Regions from separate parts of the Pseudomonas sp. UM16 genome, predicted to be linked through region 2. Evidence: riboswitches for the same ligand, from Rfam matches in the RefSeq annotation. Region 2 holds a riboswitch; the other holds the start of a gene.
What was found. A riboswitch is a leader RNA that binds a small molecule or an ion and turns the genes downstream of it on or off. The one in region 2 is predicted to bind cobalamin.
Positions count from the first base shown of each region.

Region 1: another riboswitch for cobalamin. It lies ahead of cobW (cobalamin biosynthesis protein CobW); the one in region 2 lies ahead of cobO (cob(I)yrinic acid a,c-diamide adenosyltransferase).

Region 1 is NZ_JBNPJT010000015.1:73,079-82,425, forward strand. It holds gene ACQRAX_RS18640 (vWA domain-containing protein) at 89-703, opposite strand; gene ACQRAX_RS18645 (ATP-binding protein) at 751-1,755, opposite strand; gene cobN (cobaltochelatase subunit CobN) at 1,757-5,518, opposite strand; gene cobW (cobalamin biosynthesis protein CobW) at 5,522-6,592, opposite strand; cobalamin riboswitch at 6,688-6,883, opposite strand; cobalamin riboswitch at 6,946-7,162, shown strand; gene ACQRAX_RS18660 (CbtB domain-containing protein) at 7,261-7,446, shown strand; gene ACQRAX_RS18665 (CbtA family protein) at 7,457-8,149, shown strand; gene ACQRAX_RS18670 (cobalamin biosynthesis protein) at 8,155-8,556, shown strand; gene cobM (precorrin-4 C(11)-methyltransferase) at 8,584-9,339, shown strand; gene ACQRAX_RS18680 (DUF1272 domain-containing protein) at 9,342-9,347, shown strand, end outside.
Region 2 is NZ_JBNPJT010000021.1:19,265-28,611, reverse strand. It holds gene ACQRAX_RS21865 (DUF2066 domain-containing protein) at 1-364, shown strand, start outside; gene ACQRAX_RS21860 (AI-2E family transporter) at 390-1,463, shown strand; gene hda (DnaA regulatory inactivator Hda) at 1,621-2,325, shown strand; gene ACQRAX_RS21850 (C40 family peptidase) at 2,441-3,073, shown strand; gene ACQRAX_RS21845 (C40 family peptidase) at 3,206-3,736, shown strand; gene ACQRAX_RS21840 (O-methyltransferase) at 3,753-4,400, shown strand; gene ACQRAX_RS21835 (PQQ-dependent sugar dehydrogenase) at 4,424-5,740, opposite strand; gene ACQRAX_RS21830 (hypothetical protein) at 5,810-6,388, opposite strand; cobalamin riboswitch at 6,537-6,762, shown strand; gene cobO (cob(I)yrinic acid a,c-diamide adenosyltransferase) at 6,928-7,539, shown strand; gene ACQRAX_RS21820 (cobyrinate a,c-diamide synthase) at 7,536-8,831, shown strand; gene bluB (5,6-dimethylbenzimidazole synthase) at 8,828-9,347, shown strand, end outside.

The DNA of each region.
Region 1 (9,347 bases), on a different contig from region 2:
TGCGCGCCAGACAACTTAATTGTCACAAAAGTTAAACTGCGACACTTCGCCACAGTATCGTTGACCTACTGTTTTGTACGCGCCTTACTTAGCCAACCAGGTTAAAACTTTCAAGCGAACGGTAGTCGGCCTGTAACTGCTGCGCTAATAATTGCGCGCGCCCCAGGCGCACCGGCGAACACTCGATATCGATCAGCAGACTTGGGCAGGGCAACGGTTGCAACGGCGCCCAGCTTTTGAGGCGACCGTCGGTCAGCAACAGACAGCGCTGCTGTTCGTCAGGATGCTGACGTTGCCGTGCCCGCAGCCACTCACGCGCCTGCTCCAGTGCCGCTAGCAACGGCGTTCCTCCCCCTGCACCAAGGTTGTCGAGCCAAGGCTGCAAGGCTGCCGAAGCTTTCAGGCCGTGACGCTGCCAGCGCGGCGCATTGCCGCTGGCGGTGAGCAACGTTAGACGTGCACGCTGGCGATAAGCCTGGTCGAACAAACCTGCCAGCAGTCCCTTGGCCTGGCTCAAGGCCTGATAGCGCCGGGTCGATGCCGACGCGTCGACAATTACCAACCACAGCTCATCAGCGCTGGCCGTGCGCTGCTGCCAACACAGATCCCGACGCTGGCGAGGACGGCCGTTGAGCAGCGTTGCCGGCCACGCCACCGAGCCTTGGCTGGCCTGGCGGCTACCACCGCGTTGACCGTGCTTGATCGCCCCAGGGCGGGGCTTGGCATCCGCCACCTGAAGGCGACGGATGCTCAGGGCTTTTTTGCCCAGTTCGGCACCTCGCGCCGGGCGCCGGTCGCGGTGGCCTGTGGTGGCATTTCGCCCCAGGCACCCTGCCCTTGCTGGTGGCTCTGGCCAAGGCCAGCCTGTGGCTCGGTTTCTGGACGGGGGGTAGATTGCGGCGGCAACTCGCGGCGACGATGGCGCAAGGCAAACTCGGCCACGGTTTCGATGTCCTGCGACTCAATTTGTGGCGCGCCGCGCCAGGCCGCATGAGCGCGGGCGGCGCGCAGCCAGACCAGATCGGCGCGTAAACCATCGACCCCGGCAGCAAAGCAGCGCTCAGTGATCTGCGCCAGCGCCTGATCGTCCAGGGCAATGTGCGTGAGCCGATCACGGGCAGCCTGGCAACGATCACGCAGTTGCGCCTGTACGGGGGCCCACTGAGTACAAAATGCCTCGGGGTCGGCATCAAAATCCAGGCGCCGCCGAATGATCTGGCCACGTGCTTCAGGCGCTGGCTGCCCGTCTAATGCGACGTTCAGGCCAAAGCGATCAAGCAACTGCGGACGCAGTTCACCCTCTTCCGGGTTCATGGTGCCAATTAACACAAAGCGCGCGCTGTGACGGTGGGAAATGCCGTCACGCTCGACCCTGTTGGTGCCGCTGGCCGCGACGTCCAGGAGCAGATCGACCAAGTGATCCGCCAGCAGGTTGACCTCATCGACATACAGCACACCGCCATCAGCCTTGGCCAGCACACCGGGAGAAAACTGTGCCTTGCCCTGGCCCAAGGCTGCCTCCAGGTCGAGAGTGCCGACCAGGCGCTCTTCGCTGGCCCCCAGTGGCAGGGTTACGAACGGCCCTTCGTCGAGTAGATCAGCCAGGCCTCGGGCCAGGGTGCTCTTGGCCATACCGCGCGGGCCTTCAATCAGCACACCGCCGATCTTCGGGTCGATGGCGGTCAGGCACAGGGCCAGTTTCAAGCGATCGGCGCCGACCACGGCAGACAGGGGAAAATGTGCAGGTTCAGTCATTTCAGCTCTCTTCTTCACCGTCCAGCAGTTGCTCTTCGAGGGCTTTGCGGTAGTCCCCCGGTTGCTCCCACAGGCCGCGTTGCTGGGCTTCGAGCAAGCGCTCGGTGATATCGTGCAAGGCTTGCGGGTTGTGCTGGCGGATAAACTCGCGCGTCGCGCCGTCGAGCACGTAGGCTTCGGCCAGCGCCTGGTAATGGTGGTCGTCGATCAAGTGCGTGGTAGCGTCGAAAGCGAACAGATTGTCGACGGTCGCCGCCAACTCAAAGGCACCTTTATAGCCATGACGCTTTACCCCATCGATCCACTTTGGATTGAGCGCACGGGCGCGGATCACCCGATTGAGCTCTTCTTTCAAGGTACGGATGCGCGGACGGTCCGGCTGACTGTGGTCACCGTGATAACTGGCAACCGTGTTGCCGCTGAGGGTTTCCACCGCCGCCAGCATGCCGCCCTGGAACTGGTAATAGTCGTTGGAGTCGAGCACGTCATGCTCGTGGTTATCCTGGTTTTGAAGTACCGCCTGGACCTGCCCCAAGCGTCGGGCAAAATCGGCGCGTGCCGGTGTGCCGTCATCGCCAGCGCCGTAGGCGTAGCCACCATGGTTAAGGTAGACCTCTGCCAGGTCCTTGCGCTCATTCCACAGATGTCCGTCGATGGCGTTTTGCACCCCGGCACCATAGGCCCCTGGCTTGGCACCGAAAATCCGCCAGCCGGCCTGGCGCGCCGCCTGCTCGTTGCTCAGCCCTTGACACTCAAGCGCCTCACGTTCGCTGCGCACCTTGGCGGCGAGCGGATTCAGGTCGTCGGGCTCATCCAGCGCCGCCACTGCCTGCACTGCCGCATCGAACAGCTTGATCAAGTTGCCGAAGGCATCGCGGAAGAACCCCGACACCCGCAGTGTGACATCCACCCGTGGTCGATCCAGCAGGCTCAGCGGCAGGATCTCAAAGTCATCAACCCGCTGACTGCCGCTGGCCCACACCGGCCGCACGCCCAGCAGGGCCATGGCCTGGGCAATGTCATCGCCGCCAGTGCGCATGGTCGCCGTGCCCCATACCGACAGGCCAAGCTGACGCAGGTGGTCTCCGTGTTCCTGCAAGTGGCGTTCAAGGATCAGGTTGGCCGAGGCAAATCCAATGCGCCAGGCTGTGGTAGTCGGCAGATTACGAACATCGACGGTATAAAAATTGCGCCCGGTCGGCAGCACATCCAGACGGCCACGGCTGGGAGCGCCGCTGGGGCCGGCGGGGACGAAGCGCCCTTGCAAGGCTGCCAGCAGCCCCTGCAGTTCGGCCGGGCCACAGGCATCCAATTGCGGCGCGACGGTGTGTTGCAAGGCAGCGAGTACCGCACGCACATCTGCCCATAGCGGTTCATCCGGCACCACGTCGGCACCCGCCAAGCTCTGCTCGATGCACTGCGCCGCGAGCTTTTCCAGGCGTTCTCGGGTGTCACCGGCAGTGCGCCACAAGGCCTGATCCAATGCCTGCAACAGCGCCGGGCGCGGCCCCAGCCAAGGCTGACCAAGGTCGCAATCCAGCGGATCGAAGTCCAAGGCCAGCGCTTTGGCCAGCGCGCGCAGCAAACTGGCATTGGCCCCGCGCCCATCACCACGTTCAACGCGCAACAGCGCTAACAAGGTGTCGATGCGCAGCCGGCCACACGGTGACTCGCCAAACACATGCAAGCCGTCACGGATCTGCGATTCCTTGAGGTCGCACAAGTAGGTATCCAGGCGTGGCAGCCACACCATCGCGTCATCCAGTGCGCCTTCAAGCTGCAGCTCGCGGTCGATATGGTTGTCCCGCAGCAGCGCGAGGATATCCCGCTGCAACTCACCGGCGCGGCGCGGATCGAGCAGCTGCGCCTCGTAGTATTCGTCGGCCAGCGCTTCCAGGTGGCGCAGCGGGCCGTACGTTTCAGCGCGGGTCAATGGCGGCATCAGGTGATCAATGATCACCGCCTGGGTCCGCCGCTTGGCCTGAGCGCCCTCACCCGGGTCATTGACGATGAACGGGTAAATATTGGGCAAAGGGCCAATCAACGCATCCGGCCAGCAACTGCCAGACAGGCCGACGCCTTTACCCGGCAGCCACTCCAGATTGCCGTGTTTGCCGACATGAATCAGTGCGTCGGCGGCAAAGCCATGACGCAGCCAGAAGTAGAACGCCAGATAACCGTGAGGTGGCACCAGGTCGGGATCGTGATACACCGCGCTCTGGTCCACCTGATAGCCACGTGCCGGCTGAATACCGACAAAGGTCAGGCCAAAGCGCAAGCCGGCAACCATCATCCGCCCGTTTCGGCACATCGGATCTTGTTCCGGCTCACCCCAGCGCGCTCGTACAGCCTGTTGATTGGCTTGCGGTAACGCAGCAAACGCTGTCCGATAGTCATCCAAGGCCATGCTCTGCAGGCAGGGACGCTGATCCAGGCTGTCCAGGTCATTGCTGACACCACCGAGCAACGCCTGGATCAACGCGGTGCCGCTTTCGGGCAAGGCGCTCAACGGATAGCCCTGCTGTTGCAAAGCGCGCAGGATGTTCAAAGCGGCGGCTGGCGTGTCCAGGCCGACACCGTTGCCAATGCGCCCGTCACGGGTGGGATAGTTGGCCAGGATCAAGGCCACGCGTTTGTCTTGGTTGGGCAACGCGGCCAGCGCACACCAGCGTCGCGCCAACTCAGCGACAAAGTCCATGCGTTCGGCATGCGGGCGATAACAGACCACATCCGACTGACTGCGCTCGCTGCGCCAGGCCAGGTCCTTGAAGCTGATCGGCCGGGTAATGATGCGCCCATCCAGTTCCGGCAAGACGATGTGCATGGCCAGGTCTCGCGCGCCGAGCCCTTGCTCGCTCGCCTCCCAACCGGGTTGGTTGTCCTGGGCGCAGATCGCCTGCAGCACTGGAATGTCGCGGCGAAACGGACGCAGGTGCGGTTGTTCGGGGCTGGACTGCGCGAAGCCGGTGGTGTTGATGATCAGCGCCGCATCGACCTGATCTAGCCATTGCTCTACCTGATTCAGGCAACTGGCCTCTTTGAGACTGGCCACGGCGATCGGCAATGGATTGAGCCCTGCCAACTGCAAGCGCTCGCAGAAGGTGTCGATAAACGCGGTATTGGCCGCCTGCAGGTGCGAACGGTAGAACAGGATCGGCACCACCGGGTGTTCAACCTGCCAATTCGAGAACCAGTCAGCCAACTCGGCACTGGCTTTTTGCGGGTGGTACACCGTCGTACGCGGCAGTTGTTGCGGCTCGTGCCACGGATAATCGCGTTGCAACCACTGACTGGCCAGGCACTTGAACAGATTCAGGGCGTTAGCCTTGCCGCCCTGACGCAGAAAATGCCAAAGCCGCTCGGCCTGCGCTAGCGACACCGTACTCAGGCCAGTGAGTTCGGGATCGGGGCGATCATCGCCCGGCACCAGGATGACCTGCACGCCACGGGCCGCCAGCTCAAGCAACTGCTCGACACCGTAGCGCCAATAGCCAACGCCACCGTGCAACGACACCAGAATCACCTTGGCATGGCGCAGCACTTGGTCGACATAGAGGTCGACCGAGGCATGATTCTGTACCTGCATCGGGTTGGCCAGACGCAGACTGGGAAAGTCTTCGGGCAACTGCTGGGCGGTTTCGGCCAGCAATGCCAGGTGTGAGTCACCGCTGCAGAGAATGACCAGCTCGGCTGGGGTCTGGCCGAGGTCGGCAATACTGTCGTCCGGTACGAAGCCACCGGGCTGGGTCCGCAGCAGGTGCATGGATCAAGCGCCCAGGGCGGCGCGCAGGCTCGCTTCCAGGTGGGCAGCGTCCAGCTCCTGGCCGATCAGCACCAGGCGTGTGGTGCGCGCTTCATCACTGCGCCAGGCACGGTCAAAGTGTTTGTCGAAGCGGGTGCCCACGCCCTGGATCAGCAGGCGCATCGGTTTGCCAGGAATCGCGGCAAAGCCTTTGACCCGCAGAATGCCATGCTGCACCACCAGTTGGGTCAGGGCGTCGAGCAACAGGCTTTCGTCTGCTTGTGGCAGTTCGATGGAGATCGAATCGAAGGCATCGTGGTCATGATTGTCGTGATCATCTTCACCGTCATGGTGCGAATCGTGGTGCGTGCGCCGCGCATCGATATGCGCTTCCGACTCGGCGCCCAGGCCCAACAGCACCTGCAGGGGCAGACGGCCGCTGCTGGCTTCGATCACTTTCACTGCTGGCGGCAGCTCTTCCTGCACTTCGGCGCGAACCTTGGCCAGCTCAGCAGCGGCGATCAGGTCGGCCTTGTTGAGGATCACCAGATCGGCACTGGCCAGTTGGTCGGCGAACAGCTCGTGCAGTGGCGACTCGTGGTCCAGATTCGGATCGAGTTTTCGCTGTGCATCGACTTGCTCCGGGTAGGCGGCAAAGGTGCCAGCGGCCACCGCCGGGCTGTCGACCACAGTGATCACCGCATCAACGGTGCAGGCGTTGCGAATTTCTGGCCATTGGAAGGCTTGCACCAACGGTTTGGGCAGGGCCAGGCCACTGGTCTCGATAAGGATGTGGTCAAGATCGCCGCGCCGGGCAACCAGTTCACGCATGACCGGGAAGAACTCTTCCTGCACGGTGCAGCACAGACAGCCGTTGGCCAATTCGTAGACCCGGCCGCTGGCCTCTTCCTCGGTGCAGCCGATGCTGCACTGCTTGAGGATCTCGCCGTCGATGCCCAGCTCGCCGAATTCGTTGACGATCACCGCGATACGCCGACCCTGGGCGTTATCGAGCATATGCCGCAGCAGCGTGGTTTTGCCCGAACCGAGGAAGCCGGTAACGATGGTGACGGGGAGTTTGGCCAGTGTTTTCATGTCGATGCCCTTGGCAGGATGGCGGGCATGCGGGACGAGAGCCGCAGGCGTCATTGCCTGGGCGCGTTCGCCACCGGATCACCCCGCCCGGTTTATGTCGGAAACTGTTCGAGGCAGGTCTCCTGGCTTGCACTGCTGCGGCCCAAGGCCGCTGGAACGACGCCTTCCCGCAGGACGCAGTGGCTGTGTCGATCCTATCAATGCTTACAGTTGCGGGGGCAGCCGCGGCTTGAACCGCGTTCCCGTCTTAGCTTCGGCCAGCGCCGAAGAACCTCGAGAACGCAAGGCTACGCAGTGCCTGGTGAGCGGTCAACTGCTGTCACGATTGACGCCCGCCTTAACCCGTGATTTGCTAGCGCCATTCGTTTGGGTGCCCTTTACAGGGTGAAACTGGGAAACCGGTGCGTCATACGCCGCTAATAAAGGTGTATGGCAAGTCCGGTGCTGCCCCCGCAACGGTAAGTGAGAAAAGCGTCAGAACCACTGTGCCCGTAGTCCGGCATGGGAAGGTGGCGCCTTCGGTTGCTCGCCCTCACAAGCCCGGAGACCGGCCCAACACTGATCTGACAAACCCGCGGTGGGCGGGCGCTGTTGCAACCCCTGGGCGTGTTCCGTGCAGGGGTTTCTTGCGCTTGCCTGTTGCCGAACAACACCAAGAGGAAAGCGCCATGCCTATCAGTACCGCCAGTCACTCAGCCGTTACCCCTTCAAGCCTCAGCCAGCGCCTGCTGGTTGCCGTCGGTGCCTCGCTGCTGGGCCTATGCCTGGTGTACTTCGCTGGTTTTTCGCCTATCGAAGCGGTGCACAACGCCGCCCACGACACCCGTCACAGCGCCGCCTTCCCTTGCCACTGAGTAGCGTCCGATGATCAAGCGTATTGCGAGTACCGCAGGCTTTGCCGGACTGCTGGCCGCCCTGCTGCTGACCCTGCTGCAAAGCTTCTGGGTTGCGCCGCTGATTCTTCAGGCGGAAACCTATGAAAGTGCAGCGCCCGCGGTCGAAGCGCCACACGAGCATGCTGCTGGTACCACCGAGCATCATCACGACAGCGAAGCCTGGGCCCCGGAAGACGGTTGGCAACGGGTTCTCTCGACCACCGGCGGTAATCTGGTGGTGGCAGTCGGCTTTGCTCTGATCCTCGCCGCACTCTATACCCTGCGTGCACCGAAGACCGTCATCAGCGGTGCGCTGTGGGGCCTGGGCGGTTTTGCCGTGTTCTGCCTGGCGCCGACCTTGGGCCTGCCACCGGAGCTACCGGGTACTGCCGCTGCCGACCTGGCCCAGCGTCAGGCCTGGTGGGTGGGTACCGCCGCCGCCACAGCGGCCGGGCTGGGGCTGATTGCGTTTGCCCACAACTGGCTGTTCAAAGCGCTGGGCGTTGTGCTGTTGGTGGTGCCGCATGTGATTGGCGCACCGCAACCTGAAGTGCATGAAATGCTTGCGCCAGAGGCCCTGGACGCCGAGTTCAAGGTTGCTTCATTGCTGACCAACGCGGCATTCTGGCTGGCGCTGGGTCTGCTCAGCGCCTGGCTGTTCCGTCGCCCGAGCCAGGCCTGAAGTCCATGCCGTTGTTTGTCGGCCTCGGTTGCCGACGCGGTTGCCCAGGTCAAACCCTGGGCAACCTGTTGGAGCAAGCTCTCAAGGCCCACGACTTGCCGCTCACGGCAGTGGCGGGCCTTGCCAGTATCGATCTCAAGCGCGACGAGCCTGGGCTGCAACACTTGGCGCGGCAGCTCAACGTCCCGTTGCTGTTCTTCAGTGCTGCACAACTGGCCCCCTTTGAACCGCACTTGAGCCATCGTTCAGCCGTTGCCCACCAAAACAGCGGTTGCTACGGCGTCGCCGAAAGCGCCGCCCTGGCGTTGGCCGAACAGTTCACGGGGTCGGCCCACCTGAAAATTACTCGCACGCTGTGTGCCGAGGCTAGCCTGGCGTTGGCCACGGCGGCAGAATCTGGCAGATAATCAGCGCTTTCTTCGCAAGGACTTTGCATGACCGTCTATTTCATCGGCGCCGGCCCTGGCGATCCCGAGTTGATCACCGTCAAAGGTCAGCGCCTGATTCATCGCTGCCCGGTGATCATCTATGCCGGCTCCCTGGTGCCGACTGCGGTGCTTGAGGGCCATCGCGCCGAGACCGTCATCAACAGTGCCGAACTGCATCTGGCGCAGATCATCGAGGCGATCAAGCATGCTCACGACCAGGGCCAGGATGTGGCCCGAGTGCATAGCGGCGACCCGAGCCTGTACGGTGCCATCGGTGAGCAGATCCGTTACCTGCGCGAACTGGGCATTCCCTATGAGATCGTCCCCGGGGTAACCGCCGTGGCCGCCAGCGCCGCCCTGCTCGGCTGCGAACTGACCTTGCCGGACATTGCCCAGACCGTGATCCTCACCCGCTACGGTGACAAGTCACCGATGCCTGATGGCGAGAAATTGGCTGACCTTGCTCGCCATCGCAGCACCCTGGCGATTCACCTGGGGGTCAAACACCTGGAGAAAATCGTCGCAGAACTGCGCCCGAATTATGGCGGTGATTGCCCGATCGCTGTGGTCCATCGAGCAACATGGCCCGATCAGGATTGGGTGCTCGCGACCCTTGATGGTATTGTCGAGCAGGTCCAGGCCAAGGGTTTTCGGCGTACCGCACTGATTCTGGTCGGCCGGGTGTTGGCCAGTGACAGCTTTGCCGAGTCGGCGCTGTACCGCGCCAGCCATGCTCACCTTTATCGTCCCAACGAGATTTGACCATGCTC
Region 2 (9,347 bases):
GGCCGCGCTGGCCGATGCGGTGATGCTGGCAGTCAGTAGCCGCCTGGCGCCGCGCTTTGTCACCCGCCCAGGCGCCAGCAGTGACATGCAGGTGCAGGTTCAGGGCATGAACCTGGCACGTTATGCCGAGCTTGGCAGGGTGCTGGAACCTTATGGGGCGCGTTTGAACCAGGTGCAAGGCGATACCTTGACCTACCAAGTGACCGGCAACAGCGATCAGTTGCGTGCCCAGTTGGGCCTGGCCAAGCTGCAGGAGTTGCCCGCCGAAGCCCCCGTTGCCCCGCCTGCTGCTGACCCGGCGAACCCGGGGGCGACCCAGGCCGCTGCACCGAAACCTTTCAATGGCCTGCGTTTTCGTTGGTAATCCCTGACCTGGCCTGGAGCCGTTCATGACTGATATGCGTCGCTGGGTGTGGCTCGGCGTAGCGTTACTGTGCGCCGCCTTGCTGTACTGGCTGCACCCGATTCTTTCACCGTTTCTGGTGGGCATTCTTTTGGCCTACCTGGCCGATCCCCTGGTGGATCGCCTGGAGCGTGCCGGGCTGTCCCGGACCTGGGGCGTGGTGCTGGTGTTCACCTTGTTTACCCTGCTGTTTACTGTGCTGCTGCTGGTGTTGGTGCCCATGTTGGCCAAACAACTGGTGCGCCTCTACGAGCTGGCACCGCAGATGCTCGACTGGTTGCAGCATCAAGCCTTGCCTTGGGTACAGACCCGTCTGGGGCTGGCTGATGGCTTCTGGAAGTTCGACAAGATCAAAGCGGCCATCAGTGGTCACATGGGGCAGACCAGCGACATCGTCGGCATCATTCTGTCGCGGGCTACTGCATCGGGGCTGGCGCTGCTTGGCTGGTTGGCCAACCTGGTGCTGATCCCGGTAGTGAGCTTCTACCTGTTGCGCGACTGGGACCTGATGATGGCCAAGATCAGCAGCCTGTTGCCGCGTCAACGCGAGGAGCGGGTGGTGGCGCTGGCGGGAGAGTGCCACGAAGTGCTTGGCGCTTTCGTGCGCGGACAGTTGCTGGTGATGTTGGCGCTGGGGGTTATCTATGCCTCCGGCCTGATGCTGGTCGGCCTTGAGCTGGGGCTGTTGATTGGCTTGCTGGCAGGTTTAGCCGCCATCGTGCCGTACATGGGCTTCATTATTGGCATTGGCGCGGCAATGGTGGCCGGGCTGTTCCAGTTCGGCGGTGATCCTTACCCGCTGATGGCAATTGCCGCGGTGTTCATGGTCGGCCAGGCTCTGGAAGGCATGGTTCTGACGCCCTTGCTGGTCGGTGACCGGATTGGCCTGCACCCGGTGGCGGTGATTTTCGCCATTCTCGCCGGTGGTGAGCTGTTCGGTTTCACTGGGGTTCTCCTGGCACTACCGGTGGCGGCGGTGATCATGGTGCTGTTGCGTCACGTCCACGATCTCTATAAAGAGTCGGGTATGTATGGCGGCGAGATCGATCCGGATCTCTAGCTTAATAGCCAAAGGCCTGCATCGATTCCCAGGTGCCGATGCAAGCCTTTGATTTTACTTGTGGTCCGCGCCGATTGTGCGACCGGCGCCACGGGTATAAACTTTGCAGACTTTTCACAAAAGGCCCCTTGTGGTTCCTCGGGACTGCCCAGCCAGCATGAAACCGATTCAGTTGCCCTTGGGTGTGCGTCTGCGTGATGACGCCACCTTCATCAACTACTACCCGGGTGCCAACGCCGCCGCATTGGGCTACGTCGAGCGACTCTGCGAAGCCGACGCCGGCTGGACCGAAAGCTTGATCTACCTCTGGGGCAAGCAGGGCGTCGGGCGTACCCATTTGCTGCAAGCGGCCTGCCTGCGTTTCGAGCAAATGGGCGAACCTGCTGTCTACCTGCCGCTGGCGCAATTGCTCGATCGCGGTGTCGAACTGCTGGATAACCTGGAACAGTACGAACTGGTGTGCCTGGATGACCTGCATGTAATTGCCGGCAAGCCAGAGTGGGAAGAGGCCATGTTCCACCTGTTCAATCGCCTGCGTGACAGTGGTCGACGCTTGTTGTTGGCAGCTTCCAGTTCGCCGCGCGAACTGCCGATCAAGCTGGCCGACCTTAAGTCGCGCCTGACCCTGGCACTGATCTTCCAGATGCGCGCATTGTCGGACGAAGACAAACTGCGTGCCCTGCAACTGCGTGCCTCGCGCCGCGGCCTGCACCTGACCGACGAAGTCGGGCATTTCATCCTCACCCGTGGCACGCGCAGCATGAGCGCCTTGTTCGACTTGCTCGAGCGCCTCGATCAGGCTTCTTTGCAGGCTCAGCGCAAGCTGACGATCCCGTTTTTGAAAGAAACCTTGGGCTGGTAACGCAGGCGCTAGAGCCTCGGCACATAAAAGTCACATTTTTTTCGATTGAATTTGCAAATCGACCCGATAGAAGGCATAGTTTCCCCCTCTATAAATTCCAGACACGGTCGTGCCCATGCTAAATCGCTTCGCACCCCTCGTGCCCCTCGCACTCGCGACCCTGCTTTTTGGCTGCGCGGCTCATAGCCCTGTTTCGCAGCAGCAGGCTCCGCAACCGGTTACCGCTCAGGTTTCGACCAAATCCTCTCTCGCAGAGACGTTCGAGGAAGAGCTGGCTGCCGAGGAAGAACTGAAGAATTTCGCCAGCAGCAAGCCTTACCAACTGCCAGCCTTGGCCGATAACATTCTCGAACGCGGTATGTCACTGATCGGTACCCGCTACCGTTTCGGTGGTACCTCCGAGAACACCGGCTTTGATTGCAGTGGTTTCATCGGCTACCTGTTCCGTGAAGAGGCGGGCCTTAACCTGCCGCGCTCCACCCGCGAAATGATCAACGTTAAAGCACCGCTGGTTGCACGCAATAACCTCAAGCCAGGTGACTTGCTGTTCTTCAGCACCAACGGCCGCGGTCGCGTCAGCCACGCCGGGATCTACCTGGGTGATGACCAGTTCATCCACTCCAGCAGCCGCCGCAGCGGTGGTGTGCGCATCGACAAGCTCGGTGATCGCTACTGGAGCAAGACCTTTATCGAGGCTAAACGCGCATTGGCCATGGCACCTGCCGCGACCACCCTCTCGCGTAACTGATCATAGCTTTGCGGTATCACGGCGACGTTGCTGAAAAGTGCGTCGCCGTGCGTATTTACAGAAAGCGTCTAATCTAAATTCTCAACTATTTCCGGCCCACCGCCGGACGGCTTCAGACAGGATGTTCTGACCATGGCGATGAAGGCGCGCTTCGCTCTCTTTTCCCTGCTGGCACTGCTCGGTGCCTGCTCCAGCCATGCCCCGACCCCGCCCAAGGTGGTCGAGCCAGCCGTCATGGCGCCGCAAGTGTATTTCTCCCCCGTTGCCGAAGATGTGTTGTTCCGGGCCCTGGGCCTGGTCGGTACGCCGTATCGCTGGGGTGGCAACACACCCGACTCGGGTTTTGATTGCAGTGGCTTGATCGGTTACGTCTATCGTGACGCCGCCGGCGTTGCCTTGCCACGCACCACCCGGGAAATGATCGGTATCCGTGCGCCGAGCATCGACCGTGGTGCTTTGCAGTCGGGCGACCTGGTGTTCTTTGCTACCAGTGGCGGCTCGCAGGTCAGTCATGCCGGTATCTATGTCGGCGAAGGTCGCTTCGTGCATGCCCCGTCCGCAGGCGGCACCGTGCGTCTGGACTACCTGTCCAATAGCTACTGGAACAGAGCCTATCTCAATGCCAAGCGGGTTCTGCCGCCTGCCATGGCACGCAACCCCTGACCTGACGAGGTAGGCGATGACGGCGCAAACGCTCTACCTCGACGATGCTCTCTATCACTACCTGCAGGCGGTGTCTGTTCGCGAGACGCCGTTGCTGGCGCGCTTGCGCACTGAAACTCAGGCCTTGGCGCAGGCACGCTGGCAAGTGGCGCCGGAGCAGGGCCAGTTGTTGGCGCTGCTGGTGCGCTTGATTGGCGCGCAGCGAGTGATCGAAGTCGGCACATTCACCGGTTACAGCGCGTTGTGCATGGCTCAGGCCATGGAGCAGGGGCAATTGTTGTGCTGCGACCTTGAAGGCAGCTACAACGCTATTGCCTGGCGCTACTGGCAGGAGGCGGGAGTGGTGCAACGCATCGACCTGCGCTTGGCTCCGGCTCTGCAAACGCTGGCGACATTGCCAGCAGCGCGTTATGACCTGATCTTTATCGACGCCGACAAGGCCAACTACCCGCGCTACCTGGAAGAGGCTCTGCGCCTGCTGCGCACGGGTGGGCTGGTGGTGTTCGATAACACCCTGTGGAGTGGCCGGGTGCTGCAGGAACAGCCCGACAGTGACGATACCCGAGCGATCCAGGCATTGAACCTAGGGCTCAAGGATGATCCTCGGGTGGACCTGTCGATGCTGCCGATAGGGGATGGCTTGACCCTGTGTCGTAAGCGCTGATACGCCACCTCGCGGCGATAGGTTTACTTGGCTTTACTGACCCGCCAGATTTTGTTGCCGACATCGTCCGTCACCAGCAAACCACCGCGCTGATCATTGATCACCCCGACCGGTCGCCCCATGGCCTGGCCTTCGTCATTGAGAAACCCGGTCAGCAAGTCGATCGGCTTGCCCGCCGGTTTACCCGCTGTACTGAACGGCACAAATATGACTTTGTAGCCGCTGTGTGGCTTGCGGTTCCAGGAACCGTGCTGGCCAATGAATGCACCCTGTTCGAATGGTGGCGGCAGTACCCCGGGCTCAGCAAAGGTCAAGCCCAGCGAGGCGGTATGCGGCCCCACCGCGTAGTCGGGGGCAATAGCCTTGGCGACCAACTGCGGATCCTGCGGGCTGACCCTTTGATCGATGTGCTGGCCATAATAGCTGAAGGGCCAACCGTAAAAACCGCCGTCCTGAACCGAAGTGATGTAGTCCGGTACTAGATCGCTGCCGATCTCGTCGCGCTCATTCACCGCCGTCCACAGTTGTCCGCTATGCGGTTCCCAGGCCATGCCGTTGGGGTTACGCAGGCCCGAGGCAAACAGGCGCTGCTGGCCACTGGCGGGGTCGACTTCCCAGATCGCGGCGCGGCCTTTTTCCTGGTCCATGCCGTTTTCGCCGACATTACTGTTAGAGCCGACGGTGACGTAAAGCTTCTTGCCGTTACGGCTGGCAATGACGTTCTTGGTCCAGTGATGATTCAACGGGCCGCCAGGCAACTCGGCGACCACCGCCGCAGGCGTGGTGATCGAGGTGGCCCCGGGTTCATAGCGAAAGCGCAGCAGGCGGTCGGTATCGGCTACGTAGAAGTCATCGCCGACCAGGGTCATGCCAAACGGTGAATTGAGGTTTTCGATAAAGGTTGTGCGGGTTTCGGCCACACCGTCGTGATCACTGTCGCGCAACAGGCTGATGCGATTAGGACTGGGGACCCCGGCACCAGCACGTTTCATCACCTTGCCCATGACCCAGCCACGAATGCCCTTGCCGTCTTCAGGCTTGGGCGGCGCATTGGTTTCGGCGACCAGCACGTCGCCATTGGGCAGCACATAGAGCCAGCGCGGATGGTCCAGACCTTCGGCGAACACGGCGACCTGCGTGCCAGGCGCCGTGACCGGCGTGCGGCCTTGTGGCCAGCCGACGGCGGGGGCGATGTTGACGGTCGGGATCAGGGTCTTGTTCGGTTCCGGCAGTTGCGGTGACGGGCCAAAGCCATCGCTCACTCCCAGGCGGGCACTTTCGCCGCAGCCACTCAGTCCCGCGCTTACCGCCAGCAACAGTGCAATCGGCGCCTTACCCATGTCGGTATCCCTCGCGAAGTTGGCCTCTATGCTAATAGAGGCAGCTGTGTGCGCGAGGTTCCCTGCGCTTCAGGCCTGTTTGAGCAGCAGGGCAACGCCCGGATGATACTGCCCAGCCTCGTCATGCAGCTTGCGGTAGGCATACGGGAAGTACCAGGCAATCGCGCAAGCGGTATGCTTTTGCAGGTCGTCGACCAGGTCCTGCAGCTCTTCGGGGCTGGCGTGCTGCCCAGCTTTCCAGGGGCTGGCGAATAACGCAGCGACCTTGAGCTGGCTGGGCGCGGCGACCTGGCGTGCGGCAAACACCGTTTCCTGCAGGGCGTTGTGCAGGTCGAGGCGAGCGATCCGCGGCCAGCGCTGGCTGGTTTGCAGGTAGGCGGCTTCTTCGCGGTTGGCGATGTACAGGTCGCAGCGGCCTTCACGTTCCCCTTCGTCGCGTTGCTTCTTGCTCTGGTGATGCTGCAGGGTCACCAGTTCTGCTTGCCAGGCAGCAGCCGAAAGCACGCTGAGGTTGGCTTGGGCGCCATGCCAATAAGCGGCTTCGTTGTCACCCAGGGTCTGGTTGAGGCGGTCGATACAGTCGAACCAGCGCTCCAGGGCCGGGCGCAGAAACTCCAGGCGCGGGTTGTTGATGATCAGTCCTTGCATGCCGTTCTCTCCGTTGTCGTTGTATTCGAGTACAGCCATTTGTGGCTATTTGATATCACTGCTATCAGGCTGGCACAAGATGACAAAAGCGCCATTGATCCAGGCCAGTGCAGCGCCTTTCATTGACGCTCCGGGTGCAACCCTCTAACCTTCGCGACTTGTTTCAGGTGCTCTGTGGGCTGTGGCCTGGCAGGGTGAAACAGGGAAGCCGGTGGGCACGCAAAAGGCGTGCGAGTCCGGCGCTGCCCCCGCAACGGTAGGTGAGTCAAGGCCGCGCATGGCCACTGGGTGATCAACCCCGGGAAGGCGCGCGACCCTGGGTATTCATGGCCCCGCTCACAAGCCCGGAGACCGGCCTGTAACAGCCAACGGCATCACGGAGGGTGATGCGCGGTTCTTTCGGCTTGTGCCGCGGTCCTGCGTGTTTCTCCGTCTGCCTTATCCATTGATCTGTAGCCATCTCTTTACCTCGAAACCTGTGCAGCCCGTGCTGCCAGGTGCGTAGCGAGATTGGCTGACAGGGGTTTGCGGAGACTGCGATGACTGAATCCACCGAGCGTGACGAACGCCACCTGGCCCGTATGCAGCGCAAGAAGGCGATTATCGACGAGCGTATTGCCAACGCCCCGAGCGAATGCGGCTTGCTGCTGGTGCTCAGCGGCAACGGCAAGGGCAAGAGCAGCTCAGCCTTCGGCATGTTGGCCCGGGCCATGGGCCATGGCATGCAGTGCGGCGTGGTGCAGTTCATCAAAGGCCGCAACAGTACCGGTGAAGAGCTGTTCTTCCGACGCTTTCCCGAGCAGGTGCGCTATCACGTGATGGGCGAGGGCTTCACCTGGGAGACCCAGGACCGCCAGCGCGACATCGCCGCCGCTGAAGCAGCCTGGGCGGTGTCACGCCAGTTGCTGCAGGACCCCGCCATTACCTTCGTGGTCCTCGACGAACTGAACATCGCCCTCAAGCACGGCTACCTCGACCTGGACCAAGTGCTCAGCGATCTGCAGGCGCGTCCGCCGATGCAGCATGTGATTGTCACCGGCCGCGGTGCCAAGGATGAAATGATCGAACTGGCCGACACCGTCACCGAGATGGGCATGATCAAACACGCGTTCCAGGCCGGCATCCGCGCCCAGAAGGGCGTGGAACTATGAGTGATACGCGCCACTGTCCGGCGGTACTGATTGCCGCCCCGGCCTCGGGCCAGGGCAAGACCACGGTGACTGCTGCCCTGGCGCGGCTGCACCGTAACCTCGGGCGCAAGGTGCGGGTGTTCAAGTGCGGCCCGGATTTTCTTGACCCGATGATCCTCGAACGGGCCAGTGGTGCACCGGTGTACCAACTCGACCTGTGGATGGTGGGTGAGCAGGAAAGTCGCCGTTTGCTGTGGGAGGCGGCAGCTGACGCCGACCTGATCCTGATTGAAGGGGTCATGGGCCTGTTCGACGGCACACCGTCGAGTGCCGATCTGGCTCGGCATTTCAATGTGCCGGTGCTGGCGGTAATCGACGGCACCGCCATGGCCCAGACCTTCGGCGCCCTGGCCTTGGGCCTGGCACGCTATCAGCCAGACCTGCCGTTCGCCGGGGTATTGGCGAACCGTGTTGGCACCCTGCGCCACGCGCAACTGCTTGAAGGCAGTCTGACTGAAGGCCTGCGTTGGTACGGCGGGCTGTCGCGAGAAACCGGTATTGAACTGCCAAGTCGACACCTGGGCCTGGTTCAGGCCAGTGAACTCAATGACCTGGAGGTTCGTCTGGACGCTGCAGCGGCGGCCCTGGGTGCCAGTTGCGAGTCGTCGTTGCCACCGCCCGTGGCGTTCGCCGCGCCGTGCGCCGAGGTTATCGAGCCCTTACTCAGTGGGGTAACCATTGCGGTGGCGCGGGATGAAGCCTTCGCCTTCACCTATGGCGCCAACCTCGATTTGTTGCGGGCGATGGGCGCGGAACTTAAATTCTTCTCACCGTTGCATGACCGTACCCTGCCGTCGGCGGACAGCCTTTACCTGCCGGGCGGCTATCCGGAACTGCACCACCAGGCGCTGGCCGCCAACACCTCGATGCTCAGTGCCATTCGCGCTCATCAGCAGGCCGGCAAGCCGCTGCTGGCTGAATGTGGCGGCATGCTGTACCTGCTCGAAGCCTTGACCGATGTTGCCGGCGAGCGCGCCGAATTGCTGGGCCTGCTCGAAGGCGAGGCGGTCATGCAAAAGCGTTTGGCAGCCTTGGCCTTGCAAGCTGTGGAACTGCCTGAGGGCACCTTGCGTGGCCACACCTACCATCATTCACTGACCACCACGGCGCTTGAGCCGATTGCCCGGGGCCAGAGTCCCAACGGTGGCCGTGGTGCTGAAGCGGTCTATCGCTGTGGGCGCCTGACCGCGTCCTACGTGCATTTTTATTTTGCCTCCAACCCCCACGCGACTGCGGCGCTGTTGGCCCCATGAGCGACCAGGCTTTCACCGACGCCGAGCGCGCGGCGGTTTACCGGGTCATCGCCGAACGCCGCGACATGCGTCACTTCGTCAAGGGTGAGGTAGCGCCTGAACTGCTGGCGCGCCTGCTGGAGGCGGCGCATCAGGCCCCCAGCGTCGGCCTGATGCAGCCGTGGCGCTTTATCCGCATCAGCGATGGCGATCTGCGTCAGCGCATCCAGGGGCTGGTGGAGGCCGAGCGGGTGCGTACCGCCGAGGCGCTCGATGAGCGCTCTGATGAGTTCATGAAGCTCAAGGTTGAAGGCATCAGCGACTGTGCCGAAGTGCTGGTGGCAGCCTTGATGGATGATCGCGACAAACACATATTCGGTCGTCGCACCTTACCGGAGATGGACCTCGCCTCGTTGTCCTGCGCTATCCAGAACCTCTGGCTGGCAGCACGTGCTGAAGGCCTGGGCATGGGTTGGGTGTCGCTGTTCGAACCGCAGGCGCTGGCCGAACTGCTGGGCATGCCGGCCGGTGCCAAAC